DNA from 2 places in the Pseudomonas sp. UM16 genome. Region 1 is predicted to be linked to the other one. Evidence: riboswitches for the same ligand, from Rfam matches in the RefSeq annotation. Region 1 holds a riboswitch; the other holds the start of a gene.

Evidence for each region. Region 1 has a riboswitch for cobalamin ahead of cobO (cob(I)yrinic acid a,c-diamide adenosyltransferase). Riboswitches for the same ligand answer to the same signal wherever they lie in the genome.
Region 2: it holds a riboswitch for cobalamin, as region 1 does, so the genes downstream of both, cobW (cobalamin biosynthesis protein CobW) here and cobO (cob(I)yrinic acid a,c-diamide adenosyltransferase) in region 1, are expected to answer to the same signal.

Annotation. Positions count from the first base shown of each region.
Region 1 is NZ_JBNPJT010000021.1:17,130-26,476, forward strand. Features, by position in the region: gene ACQRAX_RS21800 (cobyric acid synthase) at 1-118, opposite strand, end outside; gene cobD (threonine-phosphate decarboxylase CobD) at 115-1,107, opposite strand; gene cbiB (adenosylcobinamide-phosphate synthase CbiB) at 1,100-2,008, opposite strand; gene bluB (5,6-dimethylbenzimidazole synthase) at 2,008-2,655, opposite strand; gene ACQRAX_RS21820 (cobyrinate a,c-diamide synthase) at 2,652-3,947, opposite strand; gene cobO (cob(I)yrinic acid a,c-diamide adenosyltransferase) at 3,944-4,555, opposite strand; cobalamin riboswitch at 4,721-4,946, opposite strand; gene ACQRAX_RS21830 (hypothetical protein) at 5,095-5,673, shown strand; gene ACQRAX_RS21835 (PQQ-dependent sugar dehydrogenase) at 5,743-7,059, shown strand; gene ACQRAX_RS21840 (O-methyltransferase) at 7,083-7,730, opposite strand; gene ACQRAX_RS21845 (C40 family peptidase) at 7,747-8,277, opposite strand; gene ACQRAX_RS21850 (C40 family peptidase) at 8,410-9,042, opposite strand; gene hda (DnaA regulatory inactivator Hda) at 9,158-9,347, opposite strand, start outside.
Region 2 is NZ_JBNPJT010000015.1:74,705-84,051, forward strand. Features, by position in the region: gene ACQRAX_RS18645 (ATP-binding protein) at 1-129, opposite strand, end outside; gene cobN (cobaltochelatase subunit CobN) at 131-3,892, opposite strand; gene cobW (cobalamin biosynthesis protein CobW) at 3,896-4,966, opposite strand; cobalamin riboswitch at 5,062-5,257, opposite strand; cobalamin riboswitch at 5,320-5,536, shown strand; gene ACQRAX_RS18660 (CbtB domain-containing protein) at 5,635-5,820, shown strand; gene ACQRAX_RS18665 (CbtA family protein) at 5,831-6,523, shown strand; gene ACQRAX_RS18670 (cobalamin biosynthesis protein) at 6,529-6,930, shown strand; gene cobM (precorrin-4 C(11)-methyltransferase) at 6,958-7,713, shown strand; gene ACQRAX_RS18680 (DUF1272 domain-containing protein) at 7,716-7,964, shown strand; gene ACQRAX_RS18685 (CsgG/HfaB family protein) at 8,037-8,879, opposite strand; gene ACQRAX_RS18690 (curli assembly protein CsgF) at 8,906-9,325, opposite strand; gene csgE (curli production assembly/transport protein CsgE) at 9,322-9,347, opposite strand, start outside.

The sequences.
Region 1 (9,347 bases):
TTTGCGGCTTGAACGGCACCACCGCCACGCCCTGGCGCAGCAACCAGCGGCACAACGCGGTCACCAGGGTGCTCTTGCCTGCATCGGAGGTGGTGCCTTGCACCATCAGGGTACTCATGCCAGATCCTTGCGGTAGTCATTGAAGGCGTGCGCCAAGCGCTGAAAGTCGGCTTCAGTGGCTGGCAGACCAAAGCGCAGGCTGGCCGGCTGGCTGAACAGGCGCAGCAGAATGCCGCGTCTGGCCATGAATTCGTGCAGCTGCTCAGCCTGATCGGTGACCAGGTACTGAAAAAGATCGCAGCCGCCAGTGGGGGCAAAGCCGGCGTTGCTGAGCAAGGCTGACAGCTGCTGGCTGGCCACCGCACAACGGGCAATCTGCCGCTGATGCGCGGCACTGTCGAGCAGGCAGGCCTGGCCAAGAATCCGCGTTGGGCCGCTGACGGTCCAGGGCCCCAGCAACTCGGCCAGACGTTGCAACAGCGTTGCCTCAGCCAGAACAAACCCCAGGCGCACACCGGCCAGACCGAAGAACTTGCCAAACGAGCGCAGCACGATCAGCCCAGGGCGCTCTGTCTGGCCGCCAATGCTTTGCGCCGGTGTGTTGTCGATAAACGCTTCATCGACCAGCAACCAGCTCCCGCGCCGGGCCAGACGGGCATTCCAGGCGAGCAATCGCTCAGGGTGAATCAGGCAACCGGTAGGATTGTTCGGGTTGACCACCACCAGCACATCCAGGCTGTCGAGCAACTCGTCCACCTGCTCGCCGTGCAGCTCGAGGACTTGATGGCCTGCGCGTCGCCAGGCCTCGGCGTGCTCGGCATAACAGGGCGAAAGCACACCGACCGTGCCGCGCGCGCGCAGCTGCGGCAAGGCCTGGATCGCAGCCTGTGAGCCCGCTACCGGCAACACCTGTTTGACCCGGTAATACGCGGCGGCGGCCTGCTCCAGGCCGTCGTCGGTTTCCGGCAGGCGCGCCCAGGCGCAAAGCGCAATGGCAGGAACGGCGAAAGACCAGGGAGCAATGCCACTGGACAGGTCAAGCCACTGCTCACGGGCGATACCGTATTGCCGCACTGCGCGCTGCAGGCGTCCACCGTGCTCAAGCATAGAATTCAGCCCCCAGGCACAACAGTAGCAACCACAACCACACGCCTTGGCACACCAGGCGCCAGCCACGCTCGATTGCGTCAGCGTCCGCCGCCGGACCTTCGCCCAATTGCGGGCGCTCGTGCAGTTCACCGTGATACACCGCCGGACCACCGAGTTCCACCCCCAAGGCCCCGGCCCCGGCTGCCATCACCGGCCCCGCGTTAGGGCTGTCCCACAGCGGGGCCTGGCGGCGCCAGCAACTGAGCGCCAGGCGGGTCTTGCCGAGCAGTGCGTAGGTCAACGCCACCAGACGGGCAGGAATATAGTTGAGCAGGTCGTCAATGCGCGCCGCCGCCCAACCAAATCGTTCGAAGCGCTCATTGCGGTAGCCCCACATGGCATCCAGGGTATTGCTCAAGCGATAGAGCACCACGCCCGGCGCACCGGCGACGACAAACCAGAACAACGCGGCAAACACCGCATCGCTACCGTTTTCCAATACCGACTCGGTGGCGGCGCGTGCCACAGCCGTTTCGTCCAGTTCGCGGGTTTCACGACTGACCAGATACCCCACACGGCGACGTGCTTGTTCCAGGTCGGCGCGGCGCAGGGCCTCAGCCACCGGACGCACGTGCTCGCCCAGGCTGCGCAGGCCCAAAGCGCAATACAAGAACAGCACTTCCAGCAACCAACCGATGTAGGGCAGCCAGGACAACAAGGTGGCCAACAAGGTCAGGGGAATCACCGCCAGGAACCAGGCGGTTACGCCATGGCTGCGCCAACCACGACCGGCGGCGTTGAAGCGCTGCTCCAGGCGTCCGGCAAATCGGCCGAAGGCAACCAATGGATGGCGGCGCTGGGGTTCGCCCCACAGCGCATCCAACGCCACCCCGGCAACGGTCAGCAACGCCACACTCATCAACACTCTCCCCACTGGTTTTCGAACAACATGTCGCGCAAAGGTCGCGCCGTGGTCCAGCCTTCAAGGACCAGCATCGGTGCCGGATAGAACGCCTGAACCGGGCCCAGGCAGAGAATCGCCACCGGTTTGGCACCGGCCGGCATGCCCAGCAGTTCGGCCAGCGCCTGCGGTTCGAACAGCGACACCCAACCCATGCCCAGGCCTTCAGCACGTGCTGCCAGCCAGAGGTTCTGGATAGCGCAGGACAACGAGGCGAGGTCCATCTCCGGTAAGGTGCGACGACCGAATATGTGTTTGTCGCGATCATCCATCAAGGCTGCCACCAGCACTTCGGCACAGTCGCTGATGCCTTCAACCTTGAGCTTCATGAACTCATCAGAGCGCTCATCGAGCGCCTCGGCGGTACGCACCCGCTCGGCCTCCACCAGCCCCTGGATGCGCTGACGCAGATCGCCATCGCTGATGCGGATAAAGCGCCACGGCTGCATCAGGCCGACGCTGGGGGCCTGATGCGCCGCCTCCAGCAGGCGCGCCAGCAGTTCAGGCGCTACCTCACCCTTGACGAAGTGACGCATGTCGCGGCGTTCGGCGATGACCCGGTAAACCGCCGCGCGCTCGGCGTCGGTGAAAGCCTGGTCGCTCATGGGGCCAACAGCGCCGCAGTCGCGTGGGGGTTGGAGGCAAAATAAAAATGCACGTAGGACGCGGTCAGGCGCCCACAGCGATAGACCGCTTCAGCACCACGGCCACCGTTGGGACTCTGGCCCCGGGCAATCGGCTCAAGCGCCGTGGTGGTCAGTGAATGATGGTAGGTGTGGCCACGCAAGGTGCCCTCAGGCAGTTCCACAGCTTGCAAGGCCAAGGCTGCCAAACGCTTTTGCATGACCGCCTCGCCTTCGAGCAGGCCCAGCAATTCGGCGCGCTCGCCGGCAACATCGGTCAAGGCTTCGAGCAGGTACAGCATGCCGCCACATTCAGCCAGCAGCGGCTTGCCGGCCTGCTGATGAGCGCGAATGGCACTGAGCATCGAGGTGTTGGCGGCCAGCGCCTGGTGGTGCAGTTCCGGATAGCCGCCCGGCAGGTAAAGGCTGTCCGCCGACGGCAGGGTACGGTCATGCAACGGTGAGAAGAATTTAAGTTCCGCGCCCATCGCCCGCAACAAATCGAGGTTGGCGCCATAGGTGAAGGCGAAGGCTTCATCCCGCGCCACCGCAATGGTTACCCCACTGAGTAAGGGCTCGATAACCTCGGCGCACGGCGCGGCGAACGCCACGGGCGGTGGCAACGACGACTCGCAACTGGCACCCAGGGCCGCCGCTGCAGCGTCCAGACGAACCTCCAGGTCATTGAGTTCACTGGCCTGAACCAGGCCCAGGTGTCGACTTGGCAGTTCAATACCGGTTTCTCGCGACAGCCCGCCGTACCAACGCAGGCCTTCAGTCAGACTGCCTTCAAGCAGTTGCGCGTGGCGCAGGGTGCCAACACGGTTCGCCAATACCCCGGCGAACGGCAGGTCTGGCTGATAGCGTGCCAGGCCCAAGGCCAGGGCGCCGAAGGTCTGGGCCATGGCGGTGCCGTCGATTACCGCCAGCACCGGCACATTGAAATGCCGAGCCAGATCGGCACTCGACGGTGTGCCGTCGAACAGGCCCATGACCCCTTCAATCAGGATCAGGTCGGCGTCAGCTGCCGCCTCCCACAGCAAACGGCGACTTTCCTGCTCACCCACCATCCACAGGTCGAGTTGGTACACCGGTGCACCACTGGCCCGTTCGAGGATCATCGGGTCAAGAAAATCCGGGCCGCACTTGAACACCCGCACCTTGCGCCCGAGGTTACGGTGCAGCCGCGCCAGGGCAGCAGTCACCGTGGTCTTGCCCTGGCCCGAGGCCGGGGCGGCAATCAGTACCGCCGGACAGTGGCGCGTATCACTCATAGTTCCACGCCCTTCTGGGCGCGGATGCCGGCCTGGAACGCGTGTTTGATCATGCCCATCTCGGTGACGGTGTCGGCCAGTTCGATCATTTCATCCTTGGCACCGCGGCCGGTGACAATCACATGCTGCATCGGCGGACGCGCCTGCAGATCGCTGAGCACTTGGTCCAGGTCGAGGTAGCCGTGCTTGAGGGCGATGTTCAGTTCGTCGAGGACCACGAAGGTAATGGCGGGGTCCTGCAGCAACTGGCGTGACACCGCCCAGGCTGCTTCAGCGGCGGCGATGTCGCGCTGGCGGTCCTGGGTCTCCCAGGTGAAGCCCTCGCCCATCACGTGATAGCGCACCTGCTCGGGAAAGCGTCGGAAGAACAGCTCTTCACCGGTACTGTTGCGGCCTTTGATGAACTGCACCACGCCGCACTGCATGCCATGGCCCATGGCCCGGGCCAACATGCCGAAGGCTGAGCTGCTCTTGCCCTTGCCGTTGCCGCTGAGCACCAGCAGCAAGCCGCATTCGCTCGGGGCGTTGGCAATACGCTCGTCGATAATCGCCTTCTTGCGCTGCATACGGGCCAGGTGGCGTTCGTCACGCTCGGTGGATTCAGTCATCGCAGTCTCCGCAAACCCCTGTCAGCCAATCTCGCTACGCACCTGGCAGCACGGGCTGCACAGGTTTCGAGGTAAAGAGATGGCTACAGATCAATGGATAAGGCAGACGGAGAAACACGCAGGACCGCGGCACAAGCCGAAAGAACCGCGCATCACCCTCCGTGATGCCGTTGGCTGTTACAGGCCGGTCTCCGGGCTTGTGAGCGGGGCCATGAATACCCAGGGTCGCGCGCCTTCCCGGGGTTGATCACCCAGTGGCCATGCGCGGCCTTGACTCACCTACCGTTGCGGGGGCAGCGCCGGACTCGCACGCCTTTTGCGTGCCCACCGGCTTCCCTGTTTCACCCTGCCAGGCCACAGCCCACAGAGCACCTGAAACAAGTCGCGAAGGTTAGAGGGTTGCACCCGGAGCGTCAATGAAAGGCGCTGCACTGGCCTGGATCAATGGCGCTTTTGTCATCTTGTGCCAGCCTGATAGCAGTGATATCAAATAGCCACAAATGGCTGTACTCGAATACAACGACAACGGAGAGAACGGCATGCAAGGACTGATCATCAACAACCCGCGCCTGGAGTTTCTGCGCCCGGCCCTGGAGCGCTGGTTCGACTGTATCGACCGCCTCAACCAGACCCTGGGTGACAACGAAGCCGCTTATTGGCATGGCGCCCAAGCCAACCTCAGCGTGCTTTCGGCTGCTGCCTGGCAAGCAGAACTGGTGACCCTGCAGCATCACCAGAGCAAGAAGCAACGCGACGAAGGGGAACGTGAAGGCCGCTGCGACCTGTACATCGCCAACCGCGAAGAAGCCGCCTACCTGCAAACCAGCCAGCGCTGGCCGCGGATCGCTCGCCTCGACCTGCACAACGCCCTGCAGGAAACGGTGTTTGCCGCACGCCAGGTCGCCGCGCCCAGCCAGCTCAAGGTCGCTGCGTTATTCGCCAGCCCCTGGAAAGCTGGGCAGCACGCCAGCCCCGAAGAGCTGCAGGACCTGGTCGACGACCTGCAAAAGCATACCGCTTGCGCGATTGCCTGGTACTTCCCGTATGCCTACCGCAAGCTGCATGACGAGGCTGGGCAGTATCATCCGGGCGTTGCCCTGCTGCTCAAACAGGCCTGAAGCGCAGGGAACCTCGCGCACACAGCTGCCTCTATTAGCATAGAGGCCAACTTCGCGAGGGATACCGACATGGGTAAGGCGCCGATTGCACTGTTGCTGGCGGTAAGCGCGGGACTGAGTGGCTGCGGCGAAAGTGCCCGCCTGGGAGTGAGCGATGGCTTTGGCCCGTCACCGCAACTGCCGGAACCGAACAAGACCCTGATCCCGACCGTCAACATCGCCCCCGCCGTCGGCTGGCCACAAGGCCGCACGCCGGTCACGGCGCCTGGCACGCAGGTCGCCGTGTTCGCCGAAGGTCTGGACCATCCGCGCTGGCTCTATGTGCTGCCCAATGGCGACGTGCTGGTCGCCGAAACCAATGCGCCGCCCAAGCCTGAAGACGGCAAGGGCATTCGTGGCTGGGTCATGGGCAAGGTGATGAAACGTGCTGGTGCCGGGGTCCCCAGTCCTAATCGCATCAGCCTGTTGCGCGACAGTGATCACGACGGTGTGGCCGAAACCCGCACAACCTTTATCGAAAACCTCAATTCACCGTTTGGCATGACCCTGGTCGGCGATGACTTCTACGTAGCCGATACCGACCGCCTGCTGCGCTTTCGCTATGAACCCGGGGCCACCTCGATCACCACGCCTGCGGCGGTGGTCGCCGAGTTGCCTGGCGGCCCGTTGAATCATCACTGGACCAAGAACGTCATTGCCAGCCGTAACGGCAAGAAGCTTTACGTCACCGTCGGCTCTAACAGTAATGTCGGCGAAAACGGCATGGACCAGGAAAAAGGCCGCGCCGCGATCTGGGAAGTCGACCCCGCCAGTGGCCAGCAGCGCCTGTTTGCCTCGGGCCTGCGTAACCCCAACGGCATGGCCTGGGAACCGCATAGCGGACAACTGTGGACGGCGGTGAATGAGCGCGACGAGATCGGCAGCGATCTAGTACCGGACTACATCACTTCGGTTCAGGACGGCGGTTTTTACGGTTGGCCCTTCAGCTATTATGGCCAGCACATCGATCAAAGGGTCAGCCCGCAGGATCCGCAGTTGGTCGCCAAGGCTATTGCCCCCGACTACGCGGTGGGGCCGCATACCGCCTCGCTGGGCTTGACCTTTGCTGAGCCCGGGGTACTGCCGCCACCATTCGAACAGGGTGCATTCATTGGCCAGCACGGTTCCTGGAACCGCAAGCCACACAGCGGCTACAAAGTCATATTTGTGCCGTTCAGTACAGCGGGTAAACCGGCGGGCAAGCCGATCGACTTGCTGACCGGGTTTCTCAATGACGAAGGCCAGGCCATGGGGCGACCGGTCGGGGTGATCAATGATCAGCGCGGTGGTTTGCTGGTGACGGACGATGTCGGCAACAAAATCTGGCGGGTCAGTAAAGCCAAGTAAACCTATCGCCGCGAGGTGGCGTATCAGCGCTTACGACACAGGGTCAAGCCATCCCCTATCGGCAGCATCGACAGGTCCACCCGAGGATCATCCTTGAGCCCTAGGTTCAATGCCTGGATCGCTCGGGTATCGTCACTGTCGGGCTGTTCCTGCAGCACCCGGCCACTCCACAGGGTGTTATCGAACACCACCAGCCCACCCGTGCGCAGCAGGCGCAGAGCCTCTTCCAGGTAGCGCGGGTAGTTGGCCTTGTCGGCGTCGATAAAGATCAGGTCATAACGCGCTGCTGGCAATGTCGCCAGCGTTTGCAGAGCCGGAGCCAAGCGCAGGTCGATGCGTTGCACCACTCCCGCCTCCTGCCAGTAGCGCCAGGCAATAGCGTTGTAGCTGCCTTCAAGGTCGCAGCACAACAATTGCCCCTGCTCCATGGCCTGAGCCATGCACAACGCGCTGTAACCGGTGAATGTGCCGACTTCGATCACTCGCTGCGCGCCAATCAAGCGCACCAGCAGCGCCAACAACTGGCCCTGCTCCGGCGCCACTTGCCAGCGTGCCTGCGCCAAGGCCTGAGTTTCAGTGCGCAAGCGCGCCAGCAACGGCGTCTCGCGAACAGACACCGCCTGCAGGTAGTGATAGAGAGCATCGTCGAGGTAGAGCGTTTGCGCCGTCATCGCCTACCTCGTCAGGTCAGGGGTTGCGTGCCATGGCAGGCGGCAGAACCCGCTTGGCATTGAGATAGGCTCTGTTCCAGTAGCTATTGGACAGGTAGTCCAGACGCACGGTGCCGCCTGCGGACGGGGCATGCACGAAGCGACCTTCGCCGACATAGATACCGGCATGACTGACCTGCGAGCCGCCACTGGTAGCAAAGAACACCAGGTCGCCCGACTGCAAAGCACCACGGTCGATGCTCGGCGCACGGATACCGATCATTTCCCGGGTGGTGCGTGGCAAGGCAACGCCGGCGGCGTCACGATAGACGTAACCGATCAAGCCACTGCAATCAAAACCCGAGTCGGGTGTGTTGCCACCCCAGCGATACGGCGTACCGACCAGGCCCAGGGCCCGGAACAACACATCTTCGGCAACGGGGGAGAAATACACTTGCGGCGCCATGACGGCTGGCTCGACCACCTTGGGCGGGGTCGGGGCATGGCTGGAGCAGGCACCGAGCAGTGCCAGCAGGGAAAAGAGAGCGAAGCGCGCCTTCATCGCCATGGTCAGAACATCCTGTCTGAAGCCGTCCGGCGGTGGGCCGGAAATAGTTGAGAATTTAGATTAGACGCTTTCTGTAAATACGCACGGCGACGCACTTTTCAGCAACGTCGCCGTGATACCGCAAAGCTATGATCAGTTACGCGAGAGGGTGGTCGCGGCAGGTGCCATGGCCAATGCGCGTTTAGCCTCGATAAAGGTCTTGCTCCAGTAGCGATCACCGAGCTTGTCGATGCGCACACCACCGCTGCGGCGGCTGCTGGAGTGGATGAACTGGTCATCACCCAGGTAGATCCCGGCGTGGCTGACGCGACCGCGGCCGTTGGTGCTGAAGAACAGCAAGTCACCTGGCTTGAGGTTATTGCGTGCAACCAGCGGTGCTTTAACGTTGATCATTTCGCGGGTGGAGCGCGGCAGGTTAAGGCCCGCCTCTTCACGGAACAGGTAGCCGATGAAACCACTGCAATCAAAGCCGGTGTTCTCGGAGGTACCACCGAAACGGTAGCGGGTACCGATCAGTGACATACCGCGTTCGAGAATGTTATCGGCCAAGGCTGGCAGTTGGTAAGGCTTGCTGCTGGCGAAATTCTTCAGTTCTTCCTCGGCAGCCAGCTCTTCCTCGAACGTCTCTGCGAGAGAGGATTTGGTCGAAACCTGAGCGGTAACCGGTTGCGGAGCCTGCTGCTGCGAAACAGGGCTATGAGCCGCGCAGCCAAAAAGCAGGGTCGCGAGTGCGAGGGGCACGAGGGGTGCGAAGCGATTTAGCATGGGCACGACCGTGTCTGGAATTTATAGAGGGGGAAACTATGCCTTCTATCGGGTCGATTTGCAAATTCAATCGAAAAAAATGTGACTTTTATGTGCCGAGGCTCTAGCGCCTGCGTTACCAGCCCAAGGTTTCTTTCAAAAACGGGATCGTCAGCTTGCGCTGAGCCTGCAAAGAAGCCTGATCGAGGCGCTCGAGCAAGTCGAACAAGGCGCTCATGCTGCGCGTGCCACGGGTGAGGATGAAATGCCCGACTTCGTCGGTCAGGTGCAGGCCGCGGCGCGAGGCACGCAGTTGCAGGGCACGC
Region 2 (9,347 bases), on a different contig from region 1:
GGCCATACCGCGCGGGCCTTCAATCAGCACACCGCCGATCTTCGGGTCGATGGCGGTCAGGCACAGGGCCAGTTTCAAGCGATCGGCGCCGACCACGGCAGACAGGGGAAAATGTGCAGGTTCAGTCATTTCAGCTCTCTTCTTCACCGTCCAGCAGTTGCTCTTCGAGGGCTTTGCGGTAGTCCCCCGGTTGCTCCCACAGGCCGCGTTGCTGGGCTTCGAGCAAGCGCTCGGTGATATCGTGCAAGGCTTGCGGGTTGTGCTGGCGGATAAACTCGCGCGTCGCGCCGTCGAGCACGTAGGCTTCGGCCAGCGCCTGGTAATGGTGGTCGTCGATCAAGTGCGTGGTAGCGTCGAAAGCGAACAGATTGTCGACGGTCGCCGCCAACTCAAAGGCACCTTTATAGCCATGACGCTTTACCCCATCGATCCACTTTGGATTGAGCGCACGGGCGCGGATCACCCGATTGAGCTCTTCTTTCAAGGTACGGATGCGCGGACGGTCCGGCTGACTGTGGTCACCGTGATAACTGGCAACCGTGTTGCCGCTGAGGGTTTCCACCGCCGCCAGCATGCCGCCCTGGAACTGGTAATAGTCGTTGGAGTCGAGCACGTCATGCTCGTGGTTATCCTGGTTTTGAAGTACCGCCTGGACCTGCCCCAAGCGTCGGGCAAAATCGGCGCGTGCCGGTGTGCCGTCATCGCCAGCGCCGTAGGCGTAGCCACCATGGTTAAGGTAGACCTCTGCCAGGTCCTTGCGCTCATTCCACAGATGTCCGTCGATGGCGTTTTGCACCCCGGCACCATAGGCCCCTGGCTTGGCACCGAAAATCCGCCAGCCGGCCTGGCGCGCCGCCTGCTCGTTGCTCAGCCCTTGACACTCAAGCGCCTCACGTTCGCTGCGCACCTTGGCGGCGAGCGGATTCAGGTCGTCGGGCTCATCCAGCGCCGCCACTGCCTGCACTGCCGCATCGAACAGCTTGATCAAGTTGCCGAAGGCATCGCGGAAGAACCCCGACACCCGCAGTGTGACATCCACCCGTGGTCGATCCAGCAGGCTCAGCGGCAGGATCTCAAAGTCATCAACCCGCTGACTGCCGCTGGCCCACACCGGCCGCACGCCCAGCAGGGCCATGGCCTGGGCAATGTCATCGCCGCCAGTGCGCATGGTCGCCGTGCCCCATACCGACAGGCCAAGCTGACGCAGGTGGTCTCCGTGTTCCTGCAAGTGGCGTTCAAGGATCAGGTTGGCCGAGGCAAATCCAATGCGCCAGGCTGTGGTAGTCGGCAGATTACGAACATCGACGGTATAAAAATTGCGCCCGGTCGGCAGCACATCCAGACGGCCACGGCTGGGAGCGCCGCTGGGGCCGGCGGGGACGAAGCGCCCTTGCAAGGCTGCCAGCAGCCCCTGCAGTTCGGCCGGGCCACAGGCATCCAATTGCGGCGCGACGGTGTGTTGCAAGGCAGCGAGTACCGCACGCACATCTGCCCATAGCGGTTCATCCGGCACCACGTCGGCACCCGCCAAGCTCTGCTCGATGCACTGCGCCGCGAGCTTTTCCAGGCGTTCTCGGGTGTCACCGGCAGTGCGCCACAAGGCCTGATCCAATGCCTGCAACAGCGCCGGGCGCGGCCCCAGCCAAGGCTGACCAAGGTCGCAATCCAGCGGATCGAAGTCCAAGGCCAGCGCTTTGGCCAGCGCGCGCAGCAAACTGGCATTGGCCCCGCGCCCATCACCACGTTCAACGCGCAACAGCGCTAACAAGGTGTCGATGCGCAGCCGGCCACACGGTGACTCGCCAAACACATGCAAGCCGTCACGGATCTGCGATTCCTTGAGGTCGCACAAGTAGGTATCCAGGCGTGGCAGCCACACCATCGCGTCATCCAGTGCGCCTTCAAGCTGCAGCTCGCGGTCGATATGGTTGTCCCGCAGCAGCGCGAGGATATCCCGCTGCAACTCACCGGCGCGGCGCGGATCGAGCAGCTGCGCCTCGTAGTATTCGTCGGCCAGCGCTTCCAGGTGGCGCAGCGGGCCGTACGTTTCAGCGCGGGTCAATGGCGGCATCAGGTGATCAATGATCACCGCCTGGGTCCGCCGCTTGGCCTGAGCGCCCTCACCCGGGTCATTGACGATGAACGGGTAAATATTGGGCAAAGGGCCAATCAACGCATCCGGCCAGCAACTGCCAGACAGGCCGACGCCTTTACCCGGCAGCCACTCCAGATTGCCGTGTTTGCCGACATGAATCAGTGCGTCGGCGGCAAAGCCATGACGCAGCCAGAAGTAGAACGCCAGATAACCGTGAGGTGGCACCAGGTCGGGATCGTGATACACCGCGCTCTGGTCCACCTGATAGCCACGTGCCGGCTGAATACCGACAAAGGTCAGGCCAAAGCGCAAGCCGGCAACCATCATCCGCCCGTTTCGGCACATCGGATCTTGTTCCGGCTCACCCCAGCGCGCTCGTACAGCCTGTTGATTGGCTTGCGGTAACGCAGCAAACGCTGTCCGATAGTCATCCAAGGCCATGCTCTGCAGGCAGGGACGCTGATCCAGGCTGTCCAGGTCATTGCTGACACCACCGAGCAACGCCTGGATCAACGCGGTGCCGCTTTCGGGCAAGGCGCTCAACGGATAGCCCTGCTGTTGCAAAGCGCGCAGGATGTTCAAAGCGGCGGCTGGCGTGTCCAGGCCGACACCGTTGCCAATGCGCCCGTCACGGGTGGGATAGTTGGCCAGGATCAAGGCCACGCGTTTGTCTTGGTTGGGCAACGCGGCCAGCGCACACCAGCGTCGCGCCAACTCAGCGACAAAGTCCATGCGTTCGGCATGCGGGCGATAACAGACCACATCCGACTGACTGCGCTCGCTGCGCCAGGCCAGGTCCTTGAAGCTGATCGGCCGGGTAATGATGCGCCCATCCAGTTCCGGCAAGACGATGTGCATGGCCAGGTCTCGCGCGCCGAGCCCTTGCTCGCTCGCCTCCCAACCGGGTTGGTTGTCCTGGGCGCAGATCGCCTGCAGCACTGGAATGTCGCGGCGAAACGGACGCAGGTGCGGTTGTTCGGGGCTGGACTGCGCGAAGCCGGTGGTGTTGATGATCAGCGCCGCATCGACCTGATCTAGCCATTGCTCTACCTGATTCAGGCAACTGGCCTCTTTGAGACTGGCCACGGCGATCGGCAATGGATTGAGCCCTGCCAACTGCAAGCGCTCGCAGAAGGTGTCGATAAACGCGGTATTGGCCGCCTGCAGGTGCGAACGGTAGAACAGGATCGGCACCACCGGGTGTTCAACCTGCCAATTCGAGAACCAGTCAGCCAACTCGGCACTGGCTTTTTGCGGGTGGTACACCGTCGTACGCGGCAGTTGTTGCGGCTCGTGCCACGGATAATCGCGTTGCAACCACTGACTGGCCAGGCACTTGAACAGATTCAGGGCGTTAGCCTTGCCGCCCTGACGCAGAAAATGCCAAAGCCGCTCGGCCTGCGCTAGCGACACCGTACTCAGGCCAGTGAGTTCGGGATCGGGGCGATCATCGCCCGGCACCAGGATGACCTGCACGCCACGGGCCGCCAGCTCAAGCAACTGCTCGACACCGTAGCGCCAATAGCCAACGCCACCGTGCAACGACACCAGAATCACCTTGGCATGGCGCAGCACTTGGTCGACATAGAGGTCGACCGAGGCATGATTCTGTACCTGCATCGGGTTGGCCAGACGCAGACTGGGAAAGTCTTCGGGCAACTGCTGGGCGGTTTCGGCCAGCAATGCCAGGTGTGAGTCACCGCTGCAGAGAATGACCAGCTCGGCTGGGGTCTGGCCGAGGTCGGCAATACTGTCGTCCGGTACGAAGCCACCGGGCTGGGTCCGCAGCAGGTGCATGGATCAAGCGCCCAGGGCGGCGCGCAGGCTCGCTTCCAGGTGGGCAGCGTCCAGCTCCTGGCCGATCAGCACCAGGCGTGTGGTGCGCGCTTCATCACTGCGCCAGGCACGGTCAAAGTGTTTGTCGAAGCGGGTGCCCACGCCCTGGATCAGCAGGCGCATCGGTTTGCCAGGAATCGCGGCAAAGCCTTTGACCCGCAGAATGCCATGCTGCACCACCAGTTGGGTCAGGGCGTCGAGCAACAGGCTTTCGTCTGCTTGTGGCAGTTCGATGGAGATCGAATCGAAGGCATCGTGGTCATGATTGTCGTGATCATCTTCACCGTCATGGTGCGAATCGTGGTGCGTGCGCCGCGCATCGATATGCGCTTCCGACTCGGCGCCCAGGCCCAACAGCACCTGCAGGGGCAGACGGCCGCTGCTGGCTTCGATCACTTTCACTGCTGGCGGCAGCTCTTCCTGCACTTCGGCGCGAACCTTGGCCAGCTCAGCAGCGGCGATCAGGTCGGCCTTGTTGAGGATCACCAGATCGGCACTGGCCAGTTGGTCGGCGAACAGCTCGTGCAGTGGCGACTCGTGGTCCAGATTCGGATCGAGTTTTCGCTGTGCATCGACTTGCTCCGGGTAGGCGGCAAAGGTGCCAGCGGCCACCGCCGGGCTGTCGACCACAGTGATCACCGCATCAACGGTGCAGGCGTTGCGAATTTCTGGCCATTGGAAGGCTTGCACCAACGGTTTGGGCAGGGCCAGGCCACTGGTCTCGATAAGGATGTGGTCAAGATCGCCGCGCCGGGCAACCAGTTCACGCATGACCGGGAAGAACTCTTCCTGCACGGTGCAGCACAGACAGCCGTTGGCCAATTCGTAGACCCGGCCGCTGGCCTCTTCCTCGGTGCAGCCGATGCTGCACTGCTTGAGGATCTCGCCGTCGATGCCCAGCTCGCCGAATTCGTTGACGATCACCGCGATACGCCGACCCTGGGCGTTATCGAGCATATGCCGCAGCAGCGTGGTTTTGCCCGAACCGAGGAAGCCGGTAACGATGGTGACGGGGAGTTTGGCCAGTGTTTTCATGTCGATGCCCTTGGCAGGATGGCGGGCATGCGGGACGAGAGCCGCAGGCGTCATTGCCTGGGCGCGTTCGCCACCGGATCACCCCGCCCGGTTTATGTCGGAAACTGTTCGAGGCAGGTCTCCTGGCTTGCACTGCTGCGGCCCAAGGCCGCTGGAACGACGCCTTCCCGCAGGACGCAGTGGCTGTGTCGATCCTATCAATGCTTACAGTTGCGGGGGCAGCCGCGGCTTGAACCGCGTTCCCGTCTTAGCTTCGGCCAGCGCCGAAGAACCTCGAGAACGCAAGGCTACGCAGTGCCTGGTGAGCGGTCAACTGCTGTCACGATTGACGCCCGCCTTAACCCGTGATTTGCTAGCGCCATTCGTTTGGGTGCCCTTTACAGGGTGAAACTGGGAAACCGGTGCGTCATACGCCGCTAATAAAGGTGTATGGCAAGTCCGGTGCTGCCCCCGCAACGGTAAGTGAGAAAAGCGTCAGAACCACTGTGCCCGTAGTCCGGCATGGGAAGGTGGCGCCTTCGGTTGCTCGCCCTCACAAGCCCGGAGACCGGCCCAACACTGATCTGACAAACCCGCGGTGGGCGGGCGCTGTTGCAACCCCTGGGCGTGTTCCGTGCAGGGGTTTCTTGCGCTTGCCTGTTGCCGAACAACACCAAGAGGAAAGCGCCATGCCTATCAGTACCGCCAGTCACTCAGCCGTTACCCCTTCAAGCCTCAGCCAGCGCCTGCTGGTTGCCGTCGGTGCCTCGCTGCTGGGCCTATGCCTGGTGTACTTCGCTGGTTTTTCGCCTATCGAAGCGGTGCACAACGCCGCCCACGACACCCGTCACAGCGCCGCCTTCCCTTGCCACTGAGTAGCGTCCGATGATCAAGCGTATTGCGAGTACCGCAGGCTTTGCCGGACTGCTGGCCGCCCTGCTGCTGACCCTGCTGCAAAGCTTCTGGGTTGCGCCGCTGATTCTTCAGGCGGAAACCTATGAAAGTGCAGCGCCCGCGGTCGAAGCGCCACACGAGCATGCTGCTGGTACCACCGAGCATCATCACGACAGCGAAGCCTGGGCCCCGGAAGACGGTTGGCAACGGGTTCTCTCGACCACCGGCGGTAATCTGGTGGTGGCAGTCGGCTTTGCTCTGATCCTCGCCGCACTCTATACCCTGCGTGCACCGAAGACCGTCATCAGCGGTGCGCTGTGGGGCCTGGGCGGTTTTGCCGTGTTCTGCCTGGCGCCGACCTTGGGCCTGCCACCGGAGCTACCGGGTACTGCCGCTGCCGACCTGGCCCAGCGTCAGGCCTGGTGGGTGGGTACCGCCGCCGCCACAGCGGCCGGGCTGGGGCTGATTGCGTTTGCCCACAACTGGCTGTTCAAAGCGCTGGGCGTTGTGCTGTTGGTGGTGCCGCATGTGATTGGCGCACCGCAACCTGAAGTGCATGAAATGCTTGCGCCAGAGGCCCTGGACGCCGAGTTCAAGGTTGCTTCATTGCTGACCAACGCGGCATTCTGGCTGGCGCTGGGTCTGCTCAGCGCCTGGCTGTTCCGTCGCCCGAGCCAGGCCTGAAGTCCATGCCGTTGTTTGTCGGCCTCGGTTGCCGACGCGGTTGCCCAGGTCAAACCCTGGGCAACCTGTTGGAGCAAGCTCTCAAGGCCCACGACTTGCCGCTCACGGCAGTGGCGGGCCTTGCCAGTATCGATCTCAAGCGCGACGAGCCTGGGCTGCAACACTTGGCGCGGCAGCTCAACGTCCCGTTGCTGTTCTTCAGTGCTGCACAACTGGCCCCCTTTGAACCGCACTTGAGCCATCGTTCAGCCGTTGCCCACCAAAACAGCGGTTGCTACGGCGTCGCCGAAAGCGCCGCCCTGGCGTTGGCCGAACAGTTCACGGGGTCGGCCCACCTGAAAATTACTCGCACGCTGTGTGCCGAGGCTAGCCTGGCGTTGGCCACGGCGGCAGAATCTGGCAGATAATCAGCGCTTTCTTCGCAAGGACTTTGCATGACCGTCTATTTCATCGGCGCCGGCCCTGGCGATCCCGAGTTGATCACCGTCAAAGGTCAGCGCCTGATTCATCGCTGCCCGGTGATCATCTATGCCGGCTCCCTGGTGCCGACTGCGGTGCTTGAGGGCCATCGCGCCGAGACCGTCATCAACAGTGCCGAACTGCATCTGGCGCAGATCATCGAGGCGATCAAGCATGCTCACGACCAGGGCCAGGATGTGGCCCGAGTGCATAGCGGCGACCCGAGCCTGTACGGTGCCATCGGTGAGCAGATCCGTTACCTGCGCGAACTGGGCATTCCCTATGAGATCGTCCCCGGGGTAACCGCCGTGGCCGCCAGCGCCGCCCTGCTCGGCTGCGAACTGACCTTGCCGGACATTGCCCAGACCGTGATCCTCACCCGCTACGGTGACAAGTCACCGATGCCTGATGGCGAGAAATTGGCTGACCTTGCTCGCCATCGCAGCACCCTGGCGATTCACCTGGGGGTCAAACACCTGGAGAAAATCGTCGCAGAACTGCGCCCGAATTATGGCGGTGATTGCCCGATCGCTGTGGTCCATCGAGCAACATGGCCCGATCAGGATTGGGTGCTCGCGACCCTTGATGGTATTGTCGAGCAGGTCCAGGCCAAGGGTTTTCGGCGTACCGCACTGATTCTGGTCGGCCGGGTGTTGGCCAGTGACAGCTTTGCCGAGTCGGCGCTGTACCGCGCCAGCCATGCTCACCTTTATCGTCCCAACGAGATTTGACCATGCTCGAACTGCGCCCGAACTGTGAATGCTGTGGTTGTGACCTGCCCGGCGATAGCCCGGACGCGTTGATCTGCTCGTTTGAGTGCACCTTTTGCAAGGGCTGCAATGAGCGTCTACTCAAGGGCCAGTGCCCTAATTGCGGCGGTGAGCTGGTCAAGCGCCCGACGCGGGCGGCGGCCAAGCTTGCCAAGTACCCGGCGTCGACCCAACGGATCGTCAAGGAACAAGGCTGCTCGACGCCGCAATGAGTAGTAGATACCGTCTTGCCCGTCACCGGGCAAGACGGTATCTACAAGGTGCCAATCAAGTCAGTTGCTCCCTCATGGTGCTTGATACTGACTCAAGTACTTATCCAGAGTCGCATTGTCACCGCTACCATCCCCCGCCACTTGCCACAGGCGCCGTTCGATGCCTTGCGCCAACAGGTGCCCCACCGCTGACTCGATGGCCGACAGCACACACAACTGCGCCGGTTCGTTGGTGGTGTAGCCGACCTCGGCCTCCAGCAGTTTCTTGAACTCGATGAATTTGAATACCCCGGCACTGCGCCCAACCGAGTAAATGGTCTTGCTGGTCATAACGTTGGCCAGCACCTGACCACTGCGCACATCCACCGCCCGCAGGTTGACCGAGACCTGGTCGACCCGATACTCACGGGAGATATCGATGCCCAGGTAGCGTGCCCCTTCGCCGCCACTGCGCACGTTGGTGTCGTAGGCAATGATGCCGCCTTCGAGCATCAGGTTGGCCGCCTGCAGCGGTGGCAGTTCACCTTGAATGTTCACCGGCGTGTCCGGCTTTTTCTGCGATGCGCGGATGATCTTGCGTTCGGTCAGCAGGTTCTGCAGGCCCTCACGTTCAAGCACCACGAACCAGCCGCTGGCCTGCAAGGCATCCATCAGCATGCTGGCCGCCCCTTGGGTGACACTGGTGGAGAACGAACTGGCCGGGGTTGGTTTGTATTGCCCGGTCTGGTCGCGAAATCCGTACACCACCGCCATCAATCGGCCTTTGGGCCGCGGCATGTTGAGCAAGTCATAATAGGTCGAAGCACGCGGAGTCAGGGTCGGGCTTTCAGTGTCCTGCTCGGCGGACATCGGTTCGCGCAGGCTGCAGCCTTGCAAGGCGGCGAGGATCAGCAGTGTGGTCAGAAATCGTTTCATGATTGTCACTCCCCATTGCCCGGCCCTTAAGGGTTCAGGCCGTTCACCAGAACTTCTGAAATTTCACCGGTTGCCCGATCGGTGATCTGGATGGTCAGCGCCCCAGAGTCGTCGAGCACGTTGATGATGAATGCATCTGTCTGCAGGCTGCCGGTGGTGCCGTTATTGATGTTATTGAGCAGTTGTGAGAGCAGCCGCGATTCCAGCTGACTGGTAAAGCGCTCTAGCGCCGAGGTACTGGCGAACGCCGAGGCACGGTCTTTTACATCCGGATCATCATGGTCGTTCTGCGCCTGGGCGTTGTTGAGCAACCAGGTGCCGTTGAGCGGGTTGCCGCCAAAGGCCGGGTTGACCGGGGTGTACACCAGTTCGGTGGCACCGGCCGGGCTGCACAGGGCAGTCAGCAGGACCAGGGAGGCCAGGCGGCAGTTCTTGTTGTTGTTCATAGCTCATCCCTCTCAAGATCAG